One region of the Mucilaginibacter robiniae genome, then DNA from elsewhere that is predicted to be linked to it. Evidence: riboswitches for the same ligand, from Rfam matches in the RefSeq annotation. Region 1 holds a riboswitch; the other holds the start of a gene.
The links. A riboswitch is a leader RNA that binds a small molecule or an ion and turns the genes downstream of it on or off. The one in region 1 is predicted to bind cobalamin.
Positions count from the first base shown of each region.

Region 2: another riboswitch for cobalamin. It lies ahead of HH214_RS11475 (TonB-dependent receptor); the one in region 1 lies ahead of metE (5-methyltetrahydropteroyltriglutamate--homocysteine S-methyltransferase).

Region 1 is NZ_CP051682.1:4,844,574-4,849,013, reverse strand. Features, by position in the region: gene metE (5-methyltetrahydropteroyltriglutamate--homocysteine S-methyltransferase) at 1-1,739, opposite strand, end outside; cobalamin riboswitch at 1,922-2,164, opposite strand; gene HH214_RS21210 (metallophosphoesterase) at 2,340-3,521, opposite strand; gene HH214_RS21205 (pyridoxamine 5'-phosphate oxidase family protein) at 3,845-4,294, shown strand.
Region 2 is NZ_CP051682.1:2,567,611-2,572,050, reverse strand. Features, by position in the region: gene HH214_RS11485 (response regulator) at 1-1,302, opposite strand, end outside; gene HH214_RS11480 (DUF6436 domain-containing protein) at 1,310-1,906, opposite strand; cobalamin riboswitch at 2,183-2,374, shown strand; gene HH214_RS11475 (TonB-dependent receptor) at 2,473-4,440, shown strand, end outside.

The DNA of each region.
Region 1 (4,440 bases):
ACTGATCTTGGCTGATCGTCACGTACAAATGACCATTGTAATATGGTGATAGGTCCTGTTAGCATGCCTTTCATGTGCTTTTCAGTTTGTGCAGCAGCAAAGCTGCTCCAACGCACCGTCATATCTTTAGGGCGGCTTACATCACCGTAAATAACCGGTGGTTTTACACAGCGGCTACCATAACTTTGTACCCAGCCGTTTTGGGTGAACAAATAACCCTCTAATTGCTCGCCGAAATACTCTACCATATCATTACGCTCAAACTCGCCATGTACCAGAACATCCAAGCCAATTTCTTCCTGTAAGCGAATGGTATCTATAGTAGCTTGTTCAATAGCCTGCTCGTACTCTGCTTGTGTAATCTCGCCCTTTTTTAACTTAGCTCTTAGCTTGCGTATATCATCTGTTTGCGGGAAAGAACCAATTGTTGTAGTTGGAAATAAAGGTAGTTGAAAACGCTTTTGTTGTAATTGTTGGCGTATAGCAAAGGCACTCCCTCTTTGAGCATCCGTATCAGTAATATCAGCCACGCGTTGCTTCACCACTTCTTTATGCACTAATTTTGATGAGCTGCGAGTATCAAGAGCTTGCTGATTAGCTTGTAATGAAGTTGTATTTCCTTGGCTGATATCGAATAACTCTTTTACTTCTGTTAACTTTTGTTTGGCAAACGCCATCCAGTTTTTCAAACCGTAATCCAATTGGGTTTCCAGATCAAGATCATAAGGAGAATGTAATAAAGAACAAGATGGCGCAATCATGATCCTGTCGCTTCCAATAGCAGCAGTTGCTTGGTTAACCAATTCTAACGATTGCTGATAATTATTTTTCCAAACATTACGACCATCTACTACGCCTAACGATAATGATAATCTTTCAGGAATTAGTGCCAGTACTTCATCCAACTGACCAGGAGCACGTACTAAATCAATATGCAAGGCTGCTATAGGTAAATTAACTGCCAGATGAGTATTATCCAGCAATGCATCAAAGTATGTAGCTACCAAAATTTTGATGCCGCTAATACGATTGCTGATGGCTTGGTACGCATAGGCAAATGCTTCTTTCTCTTTCTTGCTTAGGTCTAACGCTAAATAAGGTTCATCAAGCTGCACCCATTCGGCACCTAATGCTTTCAGCCGGTTGATGATTTCTACATAAACCGGAACCAGCTTTTTGATAAGATCAATCCGTTCAAATCCTTCTTCTTTTTCTTTACCCAAAAGCAGGTAAGATACCGGACCAATAATTACGGGTTTAGCTGCTTTGCCGCAGTACTGATGTGCGTAGTTAAACTCGGCATAAAGCTTTTCTGAAAATACACGAAACTCTTGGTTAGCTGTAAACTCAGGCACAATGTAGTGGTAGTTGGTATCAAACCATTTGGTCATTTCCATGGCTGTAACATCCAGCCCATCTTTCTGGTAGCCACGAGCCATAGCAAAATAGAGGTCAAGCTCGTCATTTTCTTTTACGCTAGATACTACCTGAGTGTAACGGGTAGGTATGACACCTAATAGCAAGCTCATGTCCAGTACCTGATCATAGTAACTGAAATCATTACATGGAATCAGGTCAATGCCGGCATCTATCTGTAACTGCCAGTTTTCTTCTTTGATTTTCCGGGCAACTTGGTGTAGTTCGCCTTTGTCAATTTTGCCTGCCCAGTATTGTTCACAGGCTTTTTTTAATTGTCGGTGGCTGCCCACTCTGGGGTAGCCGAGGTTGTTTTTAAGCATACGCATAAAACTTTTGGTTAAACATTAATAGATAATTAATGCTCCTTACGTTTTTGGTACACTTTCGGGAAAATAGGGTAGAAATAAACAATAGAAAGCCAGTACAATCGGGCGCAACTCTTCCCTTGTGTTCATGACATTCATGTTTGTCCATGGACTACTGCTTCAATCGCGAAAGCATCGGTCTTAAAACAGCATAGGCAAGTCTCCTGGCTCGTTTTCCATTAAGCGCCTTCCCATAAGCTAATAGCTAACAGTGGCATGTGCTTAACAGTAATGAATGCTGATAGCAGTTTGGAAAATTAAATTACCTCATGCTATTTGCTATTCATTGTAAAACTTACAGTTGCGCGACAGCCCGTGATTTGCACACGGTTCCTTCTTCGTTCCGACTCTCGCCGAAAACCTTTGCTGCTGGAAGATTTATTCTTGTAAAGAACGTTAGCACAAAGATAACAGATTGCAATATCATTTTAACTAATCATTTAACAGGAACACAATAATCTATCTTCGGTAAATACAAGCTTGTACTTAAATTTAATGCTTAGTTATACATGAGGTTGGTAATTTAACTTGTTACGTATAAGTGGATTGTGATATTCATTTAATGTGTTTCTTTTTTAATGTAATCACTGTAATTTCTGGCCAGATACCTACGCGACCTTTAAAACCTAAAAAGCCAAAACCCCGGTTTACATACAGGTATTGGTTGTTTTGTTTGTATAACCCAGCCCAGTTCCGGTAAATATATTTCGCCGGGCTCCATTTCAAACCTAAAAACTCGATACCGAACTGCATACCATGTGTGTGCCCAGCCAGTGTTAAATGAACCGGTTGATGGTGCTTTAGTGTAACCGCTTCCCAATGGGTAGGATCATGAGAGAGGAGTATTTTAAAGGCACTGTCTGCTACATTTGCGGTGGCCTTTTTCAAATCACCATATTGATGAAAGCCTTTACCCCAGTTTTCTACGCCTACTAATGTTATAGCTTGTCCGTCTTTTTTAATCTGTGTAGCTTCATTCAGGAGCAAATTGAAACCAATTTCCTCGTGTATTTTTTTAAGCTGGTTTAGGTTAGCTTGTTTATCACCAAGGTTTTCCCATTGTACATAATCGCCATAATCATGGTTGCCTAACACCGAGTATTTACCATAGGATGCCTGAAGTTTGGCAAAAGCAGGGATCCATCGGTCCATTTCAGAAGCTTTGTTGTTTACCAAATCGCCTGTAAATAAAATGATGTCACTCTTTTGTGCATTAACTAAGGCTAATCCTTTTCCTACACCTTTTTCGCTGGTAAAACTTCCCGAATGTATATCTGAAAGCTGGGTAATGGTAAAACCATCAAATGCATCCGGCAAGTCGTCAAACTCCAACGTTTCACGAAGTACTTGGTAATGATGTCGTCCTTGCGTAAGACCAAAAAGTAAAGCGAAGAACGGGATAGCAGCAATAACTACTGTTGTTAAACTAACCCAATAACTTCTTGGCGGAAAGCCACGAAATAGTCTGGTAATATCTTCCAACAATAGCACGGTTGAACCAAATATTTTGGGTACAACAGCCAGTAACATCAATGCCATTAACACCGAAACTAACCGAGGGTGCTGACGCATACGTTGCCCACGGCTTACGTAAAAAATACCACCAACCAGTATCAGGTCGATTAGCCAATAACCATATACTATAAGAGCATTGTTGGATAGAGTATGAACAGCTTGGAAAAAGTAAAGATCAGTTAAAATCCAAATAAGTGTAATATAAGCAATACGTTGTTTCATATAAATACGTGCATGCAAGTGCAGTAGTTAAAGACGGATGAACCCTATAAATATTTTAAACTTAAATTAAATAGGACCTGCTAATTACATTAGGTGTGATTTGTATATTGTATAATATTACTTAACTTATTAATATATAATTACTTAAATATATTATGTGAATCTGATAAGTAAATTCGTATGATGGTTATCATACGGTATTGTGATTAAGAACATTCTTTAAACAACAGAAAACGATCAAATTTAATTAGCAATACAGAACAGGGTTTACTGGCTTATATAGTTAGCAAATCCTGTTCAATTAATAATTAAATGGAGAAAACATGTTAAGAACACTTAATGATACCGAAATTCAAGAAGTTTTAAAAAGTAACTTTCTGGCACGTATTGGTTGTACCGACGGAACTAAAGTTTATGTAGTACCTATTCATTACCATTATGAAGAGAATGCCGTTTTATGTTACTCACTGGAGGGTTTGAAAATTGATTTGATGCGCAAACATACATCTGTTTGTTTGGAAGTGGATGAAATCAGAGACGCAAATCATTGGAGGTGTGTAGTAATTAACGGTAGATACGAAGAGATAACTAATGAAAATGAGCTAGGAGATTTGAGACCTCGCTACACTGAATACTTGATTAGACAACGGGTAAGCCTTCCTTCCGAGTCGCCGAATGCTGATCAGCTTGAATCTACTGATTTGCATTCAAACACTGCACAGGTTTTCTTCAGAATAAAGTATGAATCGATTTCTGGACGAGCAGATGATTAATTGTTAAATTAATTTAAAATAGGTAGTTATAACGACTAACTCTTTTTATAATTTAGCTTGTGAAATGGTTCTGTTCCAAGTTACTTAAACTTTTTAAAGCATCCTTAAAAATGCTATTAATATATTAAAAAGCTTAAGAAACGATA
Region 2 (4,440 bases), 2.3 Mb from region 1:
TAAGCCAGTACCGCCATACTTGCGGGTAGTTGAAGAATCGACTTGGCTAAAAGGCTTAAATAATTTTTCCAGTTTATGGGGCGGTATACCAATGCCAGTATCATGAATAGCAAAGTTAATTATGTGTTTATCCTGCTTATTCAGCCCCATGGTTGTCACTTTAACAATTACCTCCCCTTGTGCGGTAAATTTTACCGCATTGCCCACCAAGTTGGTTAATATCTGTTGTAAACGAACTTTATCACCAATAATCTGCAAGGGAGTGCCTTCTTGTATATGATAAGCCAGTTCGATACCTATTTGGGCGGTTTTAGTAGCAAAAATATCCAGCACTTCTTCAATGCTTTGGCGCAAGTTAAATTCTTCTTGTTCCAGTTCCAGGTTGCCGGCTTCAATTTTTGAGAAGTCGAGTATGTTATTGATAACACCCAGCAGGTTTTCACCGCAGGTAGTTATCGTCTCGGTGTACATACGCTGGTTATCAGTAAGCGGCGTTTCAGCCAGCAGAGCCGACATACCAATCACCCCGTTCATCGGGGTTCGTATTTCATGGCTCATGGTAGCTAAAAAAACGCTCTTGGCCTGATTTGCTTTTTCAGCTTCTTTACGGGCTACATCCAGCTGCTGGTTTTTTATTATTAAATCTTGATTTAACTGCAGCAACTTTTCCGCATTCCGCTCGCGCTCTTCGTGCATTTCCACTTCCTTCTGCATTTCAGAAACTTGCCAAGCCTGAATAATTTGTTTTTTACCATAAACATGCAGCTGGTAAGCCCATAAACCACATATAAAAAATATGACTGTAGTAAAAAACAAGTGTATAATCAGCGTTTGCAGGTCAAAATAAGATAACTGTGTAAAATAAACGTGCGGTACGCCTATATCTTGCAGATAAGCAAAAGTGGCATGATGAATACCCACTACAATGAGCAAAGGTATTTGCAGCTTCCATTTCTGATAGGTAATAAGCACAGCACTACCAATGAAAGCAAAAAAGTGCATCTCGAACATACCATGCATCTGGTAAATGAATTGCGCCAAAAAAATACCAAGAATGCCACTTAATACGTATTGATACCAGTCTGACTCGGGCATGAACCCCTTAACTGAGTAATAGGCCAACAATGATATACCGCTTAAAGTTAAAGCAATAAACCAAGTATCATAAAACCAGGCAAAAACCAAGCCCATAACAAAGCAGCCTGCCAGAAAGTAGTTAATGAATTTATCGGAGCGTTGTTTTACCTCCTGCTCCATTTGTAGCTTTTGTAATTGGTATTCGGTATTTTGACGGTGCGGCATATATAGGTTATAATTTACAACCTGGCAAGCTACACCCATAAGCACGGGTAGCAAACAGGCTGAATCGGATCGGATCGTGTTGTTTTAGCAAGTTTTCGAGCGCTATGCGCGCGTAAGCGGTTTGGCTATCGGTACAGTAACGGCTGTTATTGTAATTACCCCGGTAGTAAAGTTGTCTGCTGCTATTCAGAATAGCCGCCTGCGGAGTTGAATATACGCCGCAAGCTATTGCCAGTTGTGGCGCTACAACAACCGGGATATGCAAATCATACTTCTGCTTTACTTGGGCAGGGGTATAATATTTATCGGTCAGTAACACTACGGCAAAGTTTACCTGGTTACCGTATTGTGTAATTAATTCTTTTACGTGTTTAATATTGAACTTGGAACAAGGGCAATCCGGATTGAAGAAATGCAGCAATACAGGCTTATGATTTTCAAAACTAAATTGAAACCCTAAGTTTATAGCTGTACCATTTTTAACAGGAACATAATGATCAGGTACCGGCGTAGGCAAACTGTATTTATATTGGTTGTACCACAATATAGAAGCAACTGCGCCGAACAGCACAACAAGCCACGTAAATACAATAATTTTTTTCAAAACGACAGAAGCAACAAGTAATTCTAAATAAATCAGGATAAAGGTTTACGCTGGTAGCTTAACTGAGATTTCAATTGACGGGAGTTCCGGAAGAAAATACCCGGTTCGGGAATTAAAGATCAAAGATTGTTGTACCGTATTCTGATTACGACAAATACATTCCATCAGTTTCGTTACACTAATGTTACATTCTGCTTATGACGATAAAATGGCAAATAATACTTTTTAATTAATTGCTATACCCATAAGTTAATCGGCTTTTAAGTAATAAAATTTTATCTTTGCACCGCTTTTGGTTTCCGGCACATGCTCGGAATTAAAAGGGAATCTGGTGTAAGTCCGGAACTGTCCCGCAGCTGTAAGCTCTTTTAACTAAGGTTCATTCTGTAGTCACTGTATGCGGCAAGCACACGGGAAGACGAACCCAGGGGAGCAAGTCAGAATACCTGCCTCAGGCACTTTATAATTCATAGCTTTCGTGGATTGAAGCTGGAATAAATTACTTTTCGTGTATTTCATTGTTGGTGTACAAAATTCGGGCTGCTGTGGGTAACTGCTCACAACACATGAAATTAGCTGTGCTTTACGCGCACTATAAGCGCACAGGCCATTGTGTAACTTTTTGGAGGCTGCTGACGTTTTTTGCCGCAGGGGCTTGTTGCTGCCCTCAGGCTTCGGCCCAAATATTACCGACGGTGAAAGACACGTTGAAAAATAATCAACTACAGGAAGTGCGCGTACGTGCCATCAAACCCGATATTCGGGCCGCATCGCCTACACCTGTACAAATACTTAAAGGTACAGAACTAGAGCGTCTGAACAGCTTTTCGGTAGCTGATGCCCTGCGTTACTTTACCGGGGCCGAACTGAAAGATTATGGCGGTATAGGCGGATTGAAAACTGTAGATGTACGTAGCCTGGGCACTAACCACACTGGCGTGTTTTATGATGGTCTCCCCATCAGCAACGCGCAAAATGGGCAAGTAGATTTAAGTAAATTCTCGTTAGATAACATTGAAGCTATTGAGTTATACAATGGGCAGAAGAGTGCCATTTTTCAGCCAGCTCAGGCATTTTCGGTAGCTAGTTCTTTATACCTGCAAACTAAACAGCCACACTTTGCAACTGATGAGCACACGCATATCAAAACCACTTTGAAAGTGGGCTCGTTCGGGTTGTTTAACCCGGCCATATTGTGGCAGCAAAAGTTATCAGCAAAAACTTCCAGCACTATAAGCGTCGAATGGATACAAGCTAATGGCCGGTATAAATTCAGGGAAACAAATGGCACTTACGACACCACTGCGGTACGACACAATGCCGACATTAGCGCTATCAGAGCAGAAGCCAGTTTGAACGGTACGCTGGCAGATAGCAGTACCTGGTTGGTAAAAGCGTACCTGTATCACTCCGACCGCGGACTGCCCGGGGCGATTGTAAAAAACCGGTTTGATTATGACGAACGCCAATGGGATGGCAACTACTTTACACAAGCTACTTATCAAAAAAATATAGCCTCATGGTATAGTCTTCTGCTGAACGGCAAGTATGCATTGGATGATACCCGCTATCTGAACCCACACTATGCCAACCTGCAAGGTTACCTAGACAACCACTATCAGCAACAAAATGCTTACCTGTCAGCAGCCAACCTTTTTCATGTTACGCCGCAATTAGATGTAGATTTTTCGGGCGATGTGCAATGGAGCCAGTTACGCAAGCTGGATAATGATTTGTATCGCTTTGTTTATCCTACCCGATATACAACACTCACCGCTCTATCGGCAGATTATCATTTAAGCTGGCTAAAAATACAAGGTACGCTGTTAGGTACTTTTATTAATGAAAAAGTAAAGTTGTATGAGGGTGCAGCCAACCGGCAGGTGTTGTCGCCTTCTTTATCAGCCATATACCAGCCTTTGGCTTCTGACTTTGCTATACGAACCTTTTACAAGCACACTTTCCGAATGCCGACTTTTAATGATTTGTATTATACCTTAATTGGCAATACCAGTCTGAAGCCGGAATATACTACGCAATATGATGTAGGTTTTACTTACAATAAAACGATACCTATAGGCATTCTGCAACAATTGTTGATTACTACTGATGCCTACTACAACCGTGTAAAAAACAAGATTGTTGCCATACCTACCACCAACCTTTTCCGGTGGACGATGCTGAACCTGGGTTTAGTAGATATCCGCGGATTGGATGCAAGTATCAAATCAGGCTGGCAAATTGGAGCCGCTACCTTATTACATGTCAACCTTAATTACACCTACCAGCGTGCGCTGGATGTAACGCCTCCACCAGATAACTCACCTTATCAGGGACAAATCCCTTACGTGCCTAAACATAGCGGCTCAGCAGTTTTGGGAGTAGAGCACCAGCAACTTAGCTTTAATTACAGTTTTGTATATACCGGAGCGAGGTATAATGCAAAAGATAACCTGCCGGTTAATTATGTACAGCCCTGGTACACACATGATGTATCAGCTACTTATAATTATCCTTATCATAAAAGTATGATC